Regions from separate parts of the Tatumella sp. UBA2305 genome, predicted to be linked through region 1. Evidence: riboswitches for the same ligand, from Rfam matches in the RefSeq annotation. Region 1 holds a riboswitch; each other region holds the start of a gene.
What was found. Region 1 has a riboswitch for thiamine pyrophosphate ahead of thiB (thiamine ABC transporter substrate binding subunit). Riboswitches for the same ligand answer to the same signal wherever they lie in the genome.

Region 1 (4,250 bases):
GGCGCCAGCGATAATCCGGTGAGCGCCAGTGGTTGATCAGTGGGCTGTTACCGGTCAGTGGTGTATTCAGCCGAAGGCTGAGTAAGACCAGTAACAGACAAAAAACCAACTGCACCAGGGCCAGTACAGCGGCTTTTGCCGGGTCAAAATCGTAACTGAGCGCCTGAAAGATGGCCAGTTCCAGAGTTGTTGCCCGTGGTCCGCCCCCCAGGGCTAATACGATGGCAAAACTGGCGAAGCAGAGCATAAAAATCAGAGCCGCTACCGGCAGCAACTGACGTTTCAGCCACGGCCACTCCAGCCAACGGAACAGATAAAATCCCTGCATATTGAGTTGTGCCGCCAACTGCCGTTGTTCGGCAGGGATTTGCTCTAAAGACTGTAGTAACAAGCGGGCTGCCAGCGGCAGGTTAAAAAAGACATGGGCCAGCAAAATCCCCGGCAGGCCGTAGACCGAAAAGCGGTAGTGAACCCCGACAAGAGCGGCCAGGCTGGCCAGCCAGCCATCTCTGCCATAGATACTCAGCAGGCCAAACACCGCCACCAGCACCGGCAACACCAGTGTCATTGCGCACAAGCGGAGTAGCAGGTTACGACCTGGAAAACGGCGACGGTACAGTGCCCGGGCGACGAGGATCGCCGGAAATACGGAGAGCAAGGTGGATAATGCTGCCTGCTCAAAGGAAAAGGCGATGACATGCCACAGATAAGGATCGCTCAGCCAGCGATATCCATGAGTTAGCGGAGCATTCCATAGTAGGCTGACGAAAGCCAGCAGTGCAATACCACAGGTTACCAGGGCTGCCAGTAACCCCGGGATTAACCAGCGCGGCATTATTGGCTGACTGCGTTCTGCCATGCACTTATCCATGCTTCACGGTGTGCCGCGACTTCTTCAGGCGTAAACTGCAGGGCAGTTTTCGGGATGCTCAGTTGCTGATAGCCTTCCGGCAGTGTGGTTTTAATCACAGGATACATCCAGTTTCCGGTAGGCAACGTTTGCTGGAACGCCGGACTGGTCACAAACTGCATAAACTGTTTTGCCAGCGCAGGGTGTGGGCTGTTTGCCAGTCGGGCTGCTACCTCCACCTGCATATAGTTACCTTCCGAAAAACTGGCGGCAGCGTAATCAGCATTATGTTCTTCAATAATATGATAGGCCGGTGAGGTGGTATAACTGAGTACCAGGTCGCTTTCTCCTTTCAGGAACAGGCTATAAGCTTCGCTCCAGCCGCGGGTCACCGTGACTGTTTTAGATGCCAGCTTCTGCCAGGCTGCCGGAGCCTGCTCCCCGTAAACTTTTTGCATCCACAGCAGTAAGCCTAACCCCGGGGTGCTGGTCCGTGGATCTTCATAGATGACGCGCCATTTCTCAGGGCTTTCAACCAGTTGTTTCAGGCTGGTGGGAGGGTTTTTCAGCAGCTTCTTGTTATATACAAACGCAAAATAGCCATAGTCATAAGGGACAAAGGTCGTGTTATTCCAGCCCCCGGGGACGATGATATGACTGTAATCGACGGGGGTGGGAGCGAACAACCCGGTTTTTTGTGCGGCGTCCAGCAGGTTATTGTCCAGCCCGACCACAACATCTGCTTTACTGCGTTTTCCTTCCATTCTCAGACGATTTAGCAAAGCGACACCATCGCCGAGAGATACATACTTCAGGGTACAGTGACAGTTCGCTTCGAAGGCTTTTTTAATCGCCGGTCCGGGGCCCCAGTCAGACGAGAAAGAGTCGTAAGTGTAAACGGTCAATTCCGGTTTAGCAGCCAGAACCGGCGCAGAGACAAGTAATAATACAGGCAGAACTTTTTTAAACACTTTGCGCTCCTTGAGGCGGGAATTTTTTTGCGCAAAGGATCTGAGTGAGTCAGTCTCAAATCCCTACGCCGGTGTTAACCGGATCAGGTTCTACGGGTATATCTCAGCACCAGTGGGCACCCCGTTGAGAACAACTTATTCTAGTCAATTAGTGCCTGCGGTGAAAGTCTCAAAGTTCCGGAGGAACAAACCAGGCCGATTTAAAGTCAAACCAGCCCAGAGAGTTCATCCGGATTCCACGCATGCTTCTCTGCCCCTGTAATGTCAGCCAGTGATGGAACAGGGGCAGCAGACGATGGTGGTTATGCAGTTTCCGGTACCACTGTTCAGTATTGAACTTTTTCTGATGCCAGAGTGGCAGTGACAGGGTGAGTTGATCCCCCAGACAGTGATGGAATAATGGTATTTCGCAGATTTGAGCAAATACCGACCAATCCAGCGGTGCGGTAAAGTTGCAACTTCCCAGCCACAAATCGGCACTGGCATCGCCGTTAAACCATTGCTGATAGCTGACCTCTTTGCTGATTAACCGGATACCATGGCTGGCGAGCAGGGGAGTGACAATTTTCACAATGGCCAGATGTTCAATATGTGAACCGTACCAGCAGAGTGTCAGTTGGGTGAGACTTGCTGGTTTTTCTGTCAGAGATTCATAGTGGGTATGTCGCCACTCCGGTAGCATACCCCGTGCCGGAGACCAGAAGCGTTGGTGTACTGAGGCGGCCTGTTGCAATAAAATTTCCGGATTTAACAGATTACTCAGCCAGCGTCGTACTGCTGAGCGCTGAGCAACTGCTGAGCGCTCATCGAACAGCATAAAATAGCAACCTTCTTCCAGCTTTCTTTCTCCGGCGGTTTGCTGACTCCCGTTTCCCTGTAATGTCAGGCCCCGATAAACAAGGTCTTCACTGATTTCAGGTAACACCCAGATAGTGACATTATCGATGAGCGGTCGATAGCCAAAGTAATCGTCGAAAGCTTCTATCCGCAGTTGGCTTTTCTGATTTTCCACCACATAGTAGGGACCCGTACCACTGGGTTTAGAGGAAAAATCAGGCATGGTTTGCCATTCAGCGGGGAGTATCAGAGCGGCAACGCTACCCAGCAGCCAGGGCAGCCATTCATCGGCAGAAGTCAGATGGATATCAACTATCCAGGCTGCCGGTGAGTCGATACTTTTCAGATGGCAAAATAATGGATGACAGGTTAAACGTTGCAGACTGGTAATAATGTCGGTGACATTCAGTTCCCGGCCGTGATGAAAATGAACCGCCGGGCGGATATAAAAACGCCAGTGTAAGGGTGATAACTGTTGCCAGTGATGGGCAATATCGGGGACGGCTTCGCCGGAACGTTCATCCACACGAAGCAGCCCGTTAAATATTTGTCGGGCGATGTGAGTTTCACTGCGCCGTAATGGTGACCCCGGAAGTAAACTGAGTAGGGGACGGTAGTAGGGGACCCGCAGAATATGCCGTCCCTGACGGAAACTGCGGCCCAGTCTGGCCAGTATCATCTGCTTTACCCGTGACTTAACTCCCGTCAGTTGCAGTAACTGCTCCGTCTGGTCTTGTTCCAGCAATGCCTCTGCTTGTTGTTGACGGAGCTCACCGGCGGTTATCTGAAAGTACAGCGCTGAACGTTTGCCTCTGCCGGAATGACTCTCCCAGCGCAGCCACTGCTGCTGTTGCATTCGATTTAGCAGGTTACGGATATGCCTGGCTGAACAATGGAGTTGTTCCGCCAACTGAGCCAGCGTGGTTTGCTGATCCTTCCCCTGGTTCAGTTCCCATAATCGGATAAATTGCTCTTTCAGTCGCTTGGTTGTCATAAAAGAGGAACTCTTTTTTTAAACTGCTCAATATTAATTTCCTTATATTAAGAGCAGACTTCAGGTGAACGGAAGACCGCGATGCTGTTTCTGTGCTCCCCGTCTTTTGTTCATCTTTCTCAAAAAATTTGCGACATTTCGGGTGTTAATTGCTCTGCCGGCAGACAATCTCTGCCGGCTTTTCCCTGTTTGTTATATGATCTAACTATCGTTACCTCTGGATGCGGATGTATTTTTATGCAAAGCCCTGAGCTTCAGCCTGCAAAAGGCAACAGCGTATTTGTGTTTTTTATGCTGGTCACCTTTATCGTGAGTATTGCCGGCGCACTGCAGGCACCAACACTGAGCCTGTTCCTCAGTAAAGAATTGCATGCAGCACCTTTTAAGGTCGGATTGTTCTTTACCGTGAATGCCATTACCGGAATTCTGGTCAGTTTCCTGCTGGCTAAACGTTCGGATAAGAAAGGAGACCGCCGAAATTTACTGATGCTTTGCTGTCTGATGGCCATTGGTAATGCGATAGTTTTTGCGTTTACCCGCAGTTACTGGCTGCTGATCAGCCTGGGATTATTGCTGTCAGCGTTTTCGACCGTGGTAA
Region 2 (4,250 bases), on a different contig from region 1:
AAAGCACCGGCATGTTCCGGGGGGACATCCTGATGAATCCCGTGCCCCAGATTAAACACATGCCCGTTGCCCTGCCCAAAGCCTTCAAGGATGGTCGAGACTTCCTGCTCAATCCGCGCCGGCGGAGCATAGAGGATAGAAGGGTCCATATTGCCCTGTAAAGCCACCCGATGCCCAACCCGCTGACGGGCATTGGCGATATCGGTTGTCCAGTCCAGACCAATCGCATCACATCCGGTGTCTGCAATCTGTTCCAGCCACTGCCCGCCACCTTTAGTAAACAGAGTGACCGGAACCCGACGGCCTTCATTTTCATGCAGTAGACCATCAACAATCTTATGCATGTAATAGAGTGAGAAATTCCGGTAATCACGACCGGTTAAAACGCCACCCCAGGTATCAAACACCATGACTGACTGCGCCCCGGCACGGATTTGTGCATTCAGATACAGAATGACACTCTCTGCCAGCTTGTCCAGCAAGGCATGTAATGCTGAAGGATCGCTGTACATCATTTTTTTGATTTTAGTAAAAGCCTTACTGCTGCCACCTTCCACCATATAGGTAGCCAGCGTCCACGGGCTACCAGAGAAACCAATCAGCGGAACTTCACCCTGCAGATTTTTGCGGATAGTCCGTACAGCATTCATCACATAGCCCAGTTCCTGCTCCGGATCAGGGATGGGCAAATTTTTGACATCCTGTGCGCAGCTTATCGGAGAAGAAAAACGGGGCCCTTCTCCGGTTTCGAAATACAGCCCTAACCCCATAGCATCCGGAATTGTCAGGATGTCAGAGAACAGAATGGCTGCATCCAGAGGATAACGGCGTAAGGGTTGCAGAGTCACTTCACAGGCCAGTTCAGCATTCTTACACAGTGACATAAAATCACCCGCTTCTGCCCGGGTCTGCTTATATTCAGGCAAATAGCGACCTGCCTGACGCATCATCCATACCGGAGTCACATCCGTTGGCTGCCGCAGCAAGGCTCGCAGATAACGGTCGTTTTTTAATTCGCTCATAATAAGGCTCTCTCGAAATCAGGCGCGTATTATATACGCAAACCCGCACTTGTTCTAATTCTGCGCCTGTGCGGTAGCGTTGCTGTCACTGATGGTTATTCTTCATCCTGCCGGCATAATGCGACCGTGTCCTCAATCAGTCTCCGGGCAATCGTGCCCGGAGGCGGAAGCTTCGGTAATTCATCGTAACGATACCAGCCAGCATCCAGCAGTTCTTTAGGGTCGATATTGATCTCTCCACTCTCATAATCCGCCAGAAAAGCCATCATCAGCGATTGAGGAAACGGCCAGGGTTGTGAAGCAACATAACGCAGATTTTTGATTTTTATGTTGCTCTCTTCCATAACTTCACGGGCAACCGTCTGCTCCAGCGTCTCTCCGACCTCGGTAAATCCGGCTAATGCCGTGTAAATTCCGTTACGGTGTCTGACATGCTGCGCCAGTAATAACTGGTCTCCACGGCGGATAACAACAATAATACAGGGAGCTATCTGTGGATAATAACGCTCGTGGCAATGCGCGCACAGGCAGGCAAACTCTGTCCTGCTGCGTTGCATCTCTTTTCCGCAATAGCCGCAATAACGATGTGAACGATAAAACTCCGCCAACTGAACCCCTCTTCCGGCCATTCTGAATAACCCACCATCACCCTGGAGGAGCTGGCGCAGCGAAGCCATATCCTGAGGCCTTGAGTCATCCACCAGCCAGACGGTTTCGCCCTGCCATTCACCTATTATCTGTCCGCGTGCTCCCGTAAGAGAGAACGCTTCAGCACTACCATGGGGTAATTCTCCCGCAGGTAACCAAAGTTTATTTAACTGACTGACCACCCACCAGCCGCTGTCTGAAGCGGCTATTTCACGTTCCATCAATCATCACCTTATTATTTTTCTGATGCATCACGACGAAGCTGTTAATCCCATAGTACCACCCGCCTGACTAATGTCAGCGTCTGGCCGGAAAATGCAGCCATTCAAAACCAACCCGACAAACACCAGGGGCTTGTGCTTCACTCTGAACCCCACTATGCTGAGAGGCGGTGACTTATCACCCGCAGCTGTATGAACTGAAAATTCTGCAGCCAGTTTATCTTGTCGGAGTGCCCTTCGGGGCTGAGACCGTTAATTCGGGATCCGCGGAACCTGATCAGGTTAGTACCTGCGAAGGGAACAAGAGTACAGTTCAGCCTGAGTGTGCCTGCCGGCATACCTGTCTGTCACTCCATCCGAACTCCGGACAAGCGTATTTCTTTGATTACAGGAAATAGAGCTATGTCTGAAAAATTATCCCGTCGTGAAAAACGCGAGCAAGCCCGCAACTTCATCAATTCACTCAGCAGTCAGTCGTTTCCGGCCTCACGTCGTCGCTGGCTAACCGGATCACGCCCTGATATCCGCGTCCCTGTACGTGAGATACAACTCACCCCGACCCGTATTGGCGGAACCACTGAAAACCCGGTATTCGAGGAAAATGAAGCGATCCCGGTATATGACACTTCAGGTCCGTTTGGTGATGAAACCGCAGTCCCGGATATTCATCGTGGCATTCCACGAATTCGCCAGGCATGGATTGAGCAACGTCAGGATTCGGCAGATATTCCGGCCACCAGCTCGGCCTATACCCGCGAACGTCTGGCTGATGAAACGCTCGACGACCTGCGTTTCAGGTATTTACCGCAGCCACGTAAAGCACAGGCAGGATGCTGTGTCACCCAGTTACATTATGCCCGTCAGGGAATCATTACCCCGGAAATGGAGTTTATTGCCCTGCGTGAAAATATGGGGAGAGAAAAAATTTCCGGTGAAGTATTACTTCAGCAGCATCCGGGAAAACATTTTTTTGATCCCCTCCCGGCGACTATCACTGCCGAGTTTGTGCGCCAGGAAGTCGCTGCTGGTCGGGCCATTATCCCGGCCAATATCAACCATCCGGAATCTGAACCGATGATTATCGGCCGTAATTTTCTGGTAAAAATCAATGCCAACATCGGTAACTCTGCCGTCACTTCATCCATAGAGGAAGAGGTGGAAAAACTGGTCTGGGCTGCCCGTTGGGGGGCTGATACTCTGATGGATCTCTCTACCGGGCGAAATATTCATGAAACCCGCGAGTGGATCCTGCGTAACAGCCCGATCCCGGTGGGTACAGTACCGGTCTATCAGGCTCTGGAAAAAGTTAACGGGATCGCTGAAGATCTTAACTGGCCGATCTTCCGGGATACCCTGCTGGAGCAGGCTGAACAGGGCGTCGATTACTTCACCATCCATGCCGGTGTCCTGTTGCGCTATGTCCCGATGACTGCAAAACGTCTGACAGGGATAGTTTCCCGTGGTGGATCGATTATGGCGAAATGGTGCCTTTCGCATCATCAGGAAAACTTCCTTTATCGCCACTTCCGGGAAATTTGTGAAATTTGTGCCAGCTACGACATTTCTCTGTCATTAGGTGACGGGCTTCGTCCGGGGTCTATTCAGGACGCGAATGATGAAGCACAATTTGCTGAACTACATACCCTGGGGGAACTGACCAAAATAGCCTGGGAATATGATGTTCAGGTAATGATTGAAGGCCCGGGCCACGTCCCTATGCATATGATCCAGCGGAATATGGCTGAGCAGTTGGAGCATTGTCATGAAGCTCCATTTTACACCCTGGGTCCGCTGACCACGGATATCGCCCCGGGTTATGATCACTTTACCTCCGGCATCGGTGCCGCAATGATAGGTTGGTTTGGATGTGCCATGTTGTGCTATGTCACCCCGAAAGAGCACCTCGGTCTGCCAGATAAAGAAGATGTTAAACAGGGATTGATCGCTTACAAAATCGCAGCTCATGCTGCTGACCTCGCTAAGGGACATCCCGGCGCACAAATCCGCGACAATGCCATGTCTAAGGCCCGTTTCGAATTTCGCTGGGAAGATCAGTTTAATCTGGCTCTTGACCCGGAAACTGCCCGTAACTATCACGACCAGACCCTGCCACAGGAATCCGGCAAAGTCGCCCACTTCTGTTCTATGTGCGGGCCAAAATTCTGCTCAATGAAGATTAGCCAGGAAGTTCGCGATTTTGCCAGCAAAAACCCGCAACCGTCGGTGGTGATAGATGAAGGTATGCTGGAGATGTCTCAGCGTTTCCGCGACAGCGGTAGTGAAATTTATCAGCAGGTAGTGGCGGATGCGGAGGCGAAATAATGACGCAGAAATTTCCGCCGGTACCACTGCGCTGCGG
Region 3 (4,250 bases), on a different contig from region 1:
TCCGCCATCAATACACAAAGTTACCATTGTCGCTTCCATCGGGGCGGCGGAGGAGGCGGATAAACTGCTGGCCTGCAACCATTGAGGCTTCAGGCTAATATAATCTTCAAGCGCGTTTGCCCGCTGAATTTCAGACGGGGCAACCAGGCTGACCGCCAGGCCCTTCTGACCTGCACGAGCGGTACGGCCAATACGGTGAACATGGACTTCCGGGTCAAAAGAGAGTTCGTAGTTAACCACCATAGCCAGTTCTTTAATATCCAGTCCACGAGCTGCCACATCAGTAGCAACCAGTACGCGGCAGCTCTGGTTAGCAAAACGAACCAGCACCTGATCCCGGTCACGTTGCTCCAGATCACCATGCAAAGCCAGTACGCTGATGCCGGAGTCGGTCAGTGCATCATATACTTCCTGACAGTCGCGTTTGGTATTACAGAACACGACACAAGAGGCTGGCTGGTGGTGGCTTAGCAGCGTCTGTAGCAGTGGTAGTTTTTCACCGCGGGTAGCTTCATAAAACTGCTGTTCAATATCCGGTAATGCGGAGACCTCACCGGTGGTGATACTCACCGGTTGCTGTTGTACCCGCGCACTGATGCTTTCGATTCCCTGAGGGTAAGTGGCAGAAAACAGCAATGTCTGGCGTTGTACCGGCAGATAACTGATAACATCTTCGATAGCTTCACTGAATCCCATATCCAGCATCCGGTCAGCTTCATCCAGCACCAGCACTTTCATCTGCCCCGCATCCAGAGTTTTTCTGCCCAAATGCTCCTGAATGCGTCCCGGGGTGCCGACGACAATATGCGGCGCATGAGCCAGTGATGCCAGTTGCTGTCCCATGGGCTGGCCACCACACAATGTGAGAATTTTGAGGTTTGGAATATAGCGTGCCAGGCGGCGCAGTTCTTTCGTCACCTGATCCGCCAGTTCACGGGTCGGACACAGAACCATCGCCTGAGGAGTGAACTGTGATGCATCAATGTTAAGCAACAGTCCGATACCAAACGCTGCAGTCTTGCCGCTGCCAGTTTTGGCCTGCGCACGAACATCGCGACCTTGCAGGATTTCCGGCAGGGCTGCGGCCTGAACTGGCGTCATGGTGGTATAACCAAGTTCAGCAAGGTTTTCGAGCTGCGCGGCAGGCAGCGACAGGGAAGCAAAAGGTTGGGTCACAGGATTTACTCTCAGACGATTAACAGGGGCAGGCCAGCCGGTATGGCAGTGCAGCAACACTGATGTTGCCGTCAGCCTGTATACAGATAGCCCTATAATAACAGAGATAACACGGGGGCGGCAGCGCTAAAATCAGCCACATTGTCAGACTGACACGGGCAGAAGTCCGCAACAGGATTTGGGAGGAAACTGTCTGCATTTTGTTCATGCCTGATGCAATAACTGGCTAAAGTGCGGCCTGATAAATTTTAAATCATCAATGATGTCCATCCATCGCTGTCTGATATTGTCAGGCCAGAGCTCTCCCCGGAGGGAATCCGGCAATCTCCCGACATTTACAATGCTTCTGTCTGACATTACTATCTGTTGTTAAGGTTAGTTAACAATAATGACCGTAAAATTTAAATCCAATGACTCGGGGTGCCCTTTACGGCTGAGAAATACCCGTTGAACCTGAACCGGATCATACCGGCGGAGGGAAGTCTGATACCTGAATAGTGGTATCCGTTTCCTGATGCCCGTCAGGAGCGTTGAAATGTCTGAAGTCACTTCTGTTTTTTCCGCCCGTCAGTCTGCTGCATCCTGGCAGCAGTTCTCAGCGTCCCCACCGCTGGTACATTGCATGACAAACCTGGTAGTACAGGCCCAGACCGCGAATATTTTACTGGCAGCCGGTGCGTCTCCCGCGATGGTGATTGATCCGGAAGAAGTTCCGGTGATGGCCCGCCATGCGGGAGCTCTGCTGATTAATGTCGGCACCATAACACGGGAACTCAGCGAAGCGATGCAGTTAGCAGTGAATGCGGCCAGTGAAGCAGGAGTTCCGTGGACTCTGGACCCTGTTGCCGTGGGCGTGTTGCCGTTACGAAGCGATTTTTGCCGTCGTTTACTGGATGCCTCACCGGCGGTGATACGGGGTAATGCTTCTGAAATACTGGCGTTGGCAGGGGAAGGAGTGGGGGGCCGGGGAGTAGACAGCCTGGAGGACTCATCACGGGCCGTGGATGCCGCTATCCGGCTGGCAGCAGACTACCGGACCCTGGTGGTGGTTTCCGGAAAGACAGATTATGTGACGGATGGTCACCGGATTATCAGAGTGCAGGGGGGATCACCGATGATGACTGCGGTCACCGGAACGGGTTGTGGTCTCTCGGCACTGGTCGCGGCTTACAGTGCGCTACCGGGCGACAGGATTCACCACGTCGCTGCCGCCTGCCAACTGATGTCGCTGGCCGGTGAACAGGCTGCCCGCCGGTCTGCAGGACCCGGGAGTTTTGCTGTCAGGTTGATTGATGCTCTCTGGCAATTACGCCACGGCACGTGCCAGGAGGTGACTGATGCTGCGTATTAATGCACTGACTATCGCAGGAACGGATCCCAGCGGTGGTGCCGGGATTCAGGCCGATCTCAAAACATTTTCAGCGCTGGAAGCCTACGGCACCAGTGTGATTACCGCACTGGTGGCGCAAAATACCTGTGGTGTTCGTTCGGTATTTCCGGTGCCGGCAGAGTTTGTCCGTCAGCAACTCCGGGCCGTGCTGGACGATGTCAGGATTGATACCCTGAAACTCGGTATGCTGCATAACGCAGAGATTATCCGGATGCTGGCGGACGAACTGCGGAAAACGACCGTGTCGTGGCGGGTTCTCGATACGGTAATGCTGGCGAAAAGTGGCGATCCGTTGCTGGATCCGCAGGCGGTGGCTCTGCTCAGGGACTCACTGTTGCCGGAAGTGTCGTTGATCACTCCGAACCTGCCGGAAGCCGCTGCACTGCTGGGATGCAGGGAAGCTACCAGCGAACAGGAAATGTTGAACCAGGCGAAGCAGTTGCTGAACACCGGCTGTCAGGCGGTATTGATTAAAGGTGGGCACCTGCGGAGTGACGAAAGCCCTGACTGGCTGGTCAGTCAGGGAGTTCAACAACGTTTTACCACGACACGTATTGATACCCGTAATACCCATGGTACCGGCTGCACCCTGTCGGCGGCACTGGCCGCATTACGACCACGCAATCCAGACTGGGCAGCCACCGTGTTAGCCGCTAAACAGTGGCTTTCCGGAGCCATTGCGGCGGCCGATAGCTTGCAGGCAGGGCAGGGTAACGGACCGGTACATCATTTTTATCGCTGGTGGTAATCACTCAGTAAACTGCGCGGTGGTAGCGCTGAGTAGCGGGCAGTGCTCCGGAAGCCGGCAATTCACTGCTTTAGGTAACAGCTCGAACCGAAAATGGTTACCCTGCAACGGCTCTCCGTCCAGGTTAAAGGTCATATTGTGGCGGGCCTTGATCTCCAGTTGATGACACCGGCCGGTGATCACGCCCGGATTGCCGGGAGTACCCGCCAGATTATGCAACAGCGAGGGTAGCCACTGTTCGGCAGTGACAATGCTGATATCGAGGATCCCGTCATCAATCAGGGCCGTCGGGCACAACTGCTGGCCACCGCCAGCCTGACGGGCGTTACCGATACCAATAACCAGAGCGTCGCCCTGCCAGCTAAAATCATCGCTGATGATTTCGCACCGGTCAGGTTGCAGCGTATCCATCCGTAATAAGCCATGGACAACATAAGACATCCCCCCCAGGGCAGCTTTGAGCTTATCGGGGGTTTCGGTGGTGATCCGGGTGCCAAATCCGCCGGTCGCCATGTTGATAAAATAACGCTGACCGTTCACTCTCACCAGATCAACCGCCGTCACTTCACCCTGCAAAGCCAGCCGCAGAGAGGCTTCCAGAGACTCCGGAATGGCGGCGGAACGGGCAAAATCATTGGCGGTGCCAAGTGGTAATATTCCCAGCGTCGGGCGGGCATGGAGGGGGAGGCTGGCCAGTGCAGTCGTCAGTTCGTTGATGGTACCGTCACCCCCGGCAGCAATCACCGTATCGGCATCAATCGCAGAGGCTTCGTCCAGAAAACGGCTAATATCACCATGTTCCCAGGTAACACGGACGTCAATCAGATGTCCTTCACTCCGCAGACGATAAACTGCCTGACGTAGCGGATCAACGGCGGCACTTTTTCCGTTCACCATGATCATGGCTTTAGTACTGAGTTTCATTCCTCTGTTCCT

Region 2: another riboswitch for thiamine pyrophosphate. It lies ahead of thiC (phosphomethylpyrimidine synthase ThiC); the one in region 1 lies ahead of thiB (thiamine ABC transporter substrate binding subunit).
Region 3: another riboswitch for thiamine pyrophosphate. It lies ahead of thiM (hydroxyethylthiazole kinase); the one in region 1 lies ahead of thiB (thiamine ABC transporter substrate binding subunit).

Annotation. Positions count from the first base shown of each region.
Region 1 covers NZ_DDVT01000023.1:119,009-123,258, reverse strand. Annotated here, with positions in the region: gene thiP (thiamine/thiamine pyrophosphate ABC transporter permease ThiP) at 1-859, opposite strand, end outside; gene thiB (thiamine ABC transporter substrate binding subunit) at 835-1,821, opposite strand; TPP riboswitch at 1,864-1,955, opposite strand; gene sgrR (HTH-type transcriptional regulator SgrR) at 1,991-3,652, opposite strand; gene B3Z23_RS16250 (MFS transporter) at 3,890-4,250, shown strand, end outside.
Region 2 covers NZ_DDVT01000008.1:5,963-10,212, forward strand. Annotated here, with positions in the region: gene hemE (uroporphyrinogen decarboxylase) at 1-1,022, opposite strand, end outside; gene nudC (NAD(+) diphosphatase) at 1,118-1,891, opposite strand; TPP riboswitch at 2,108-2,208, shown strand; gene thiC (phosphomethylpyrimidine synthase ThiC) at 2,294-4,213, shown strand; gene thiE (thiamine phosphate synthase) at 4,213-4,250, shown strand, end outside.
Region 3 covers NZ_DDVT01000012.1:115,275-119,524, reverse strand. Annotated here, with positions in the region: gene dbpA (ATP-dependent RNA helicase DbpA) at 1-1,176, opposite strand, end outside; TPP riboswitch at 1,583-1,673, shown strand; gene thiM (hydroxyethylthiazole kinase) at 1,712-2,527, shown strand; gene thiD (bifunctional hydroxymethylpyrimidine kinase/phosphomethylpyrimidine kinase) at 2,514-3,314, shown strand; gene yegS (lipid kinase YegS) at 3,315-4,238, opposite strand.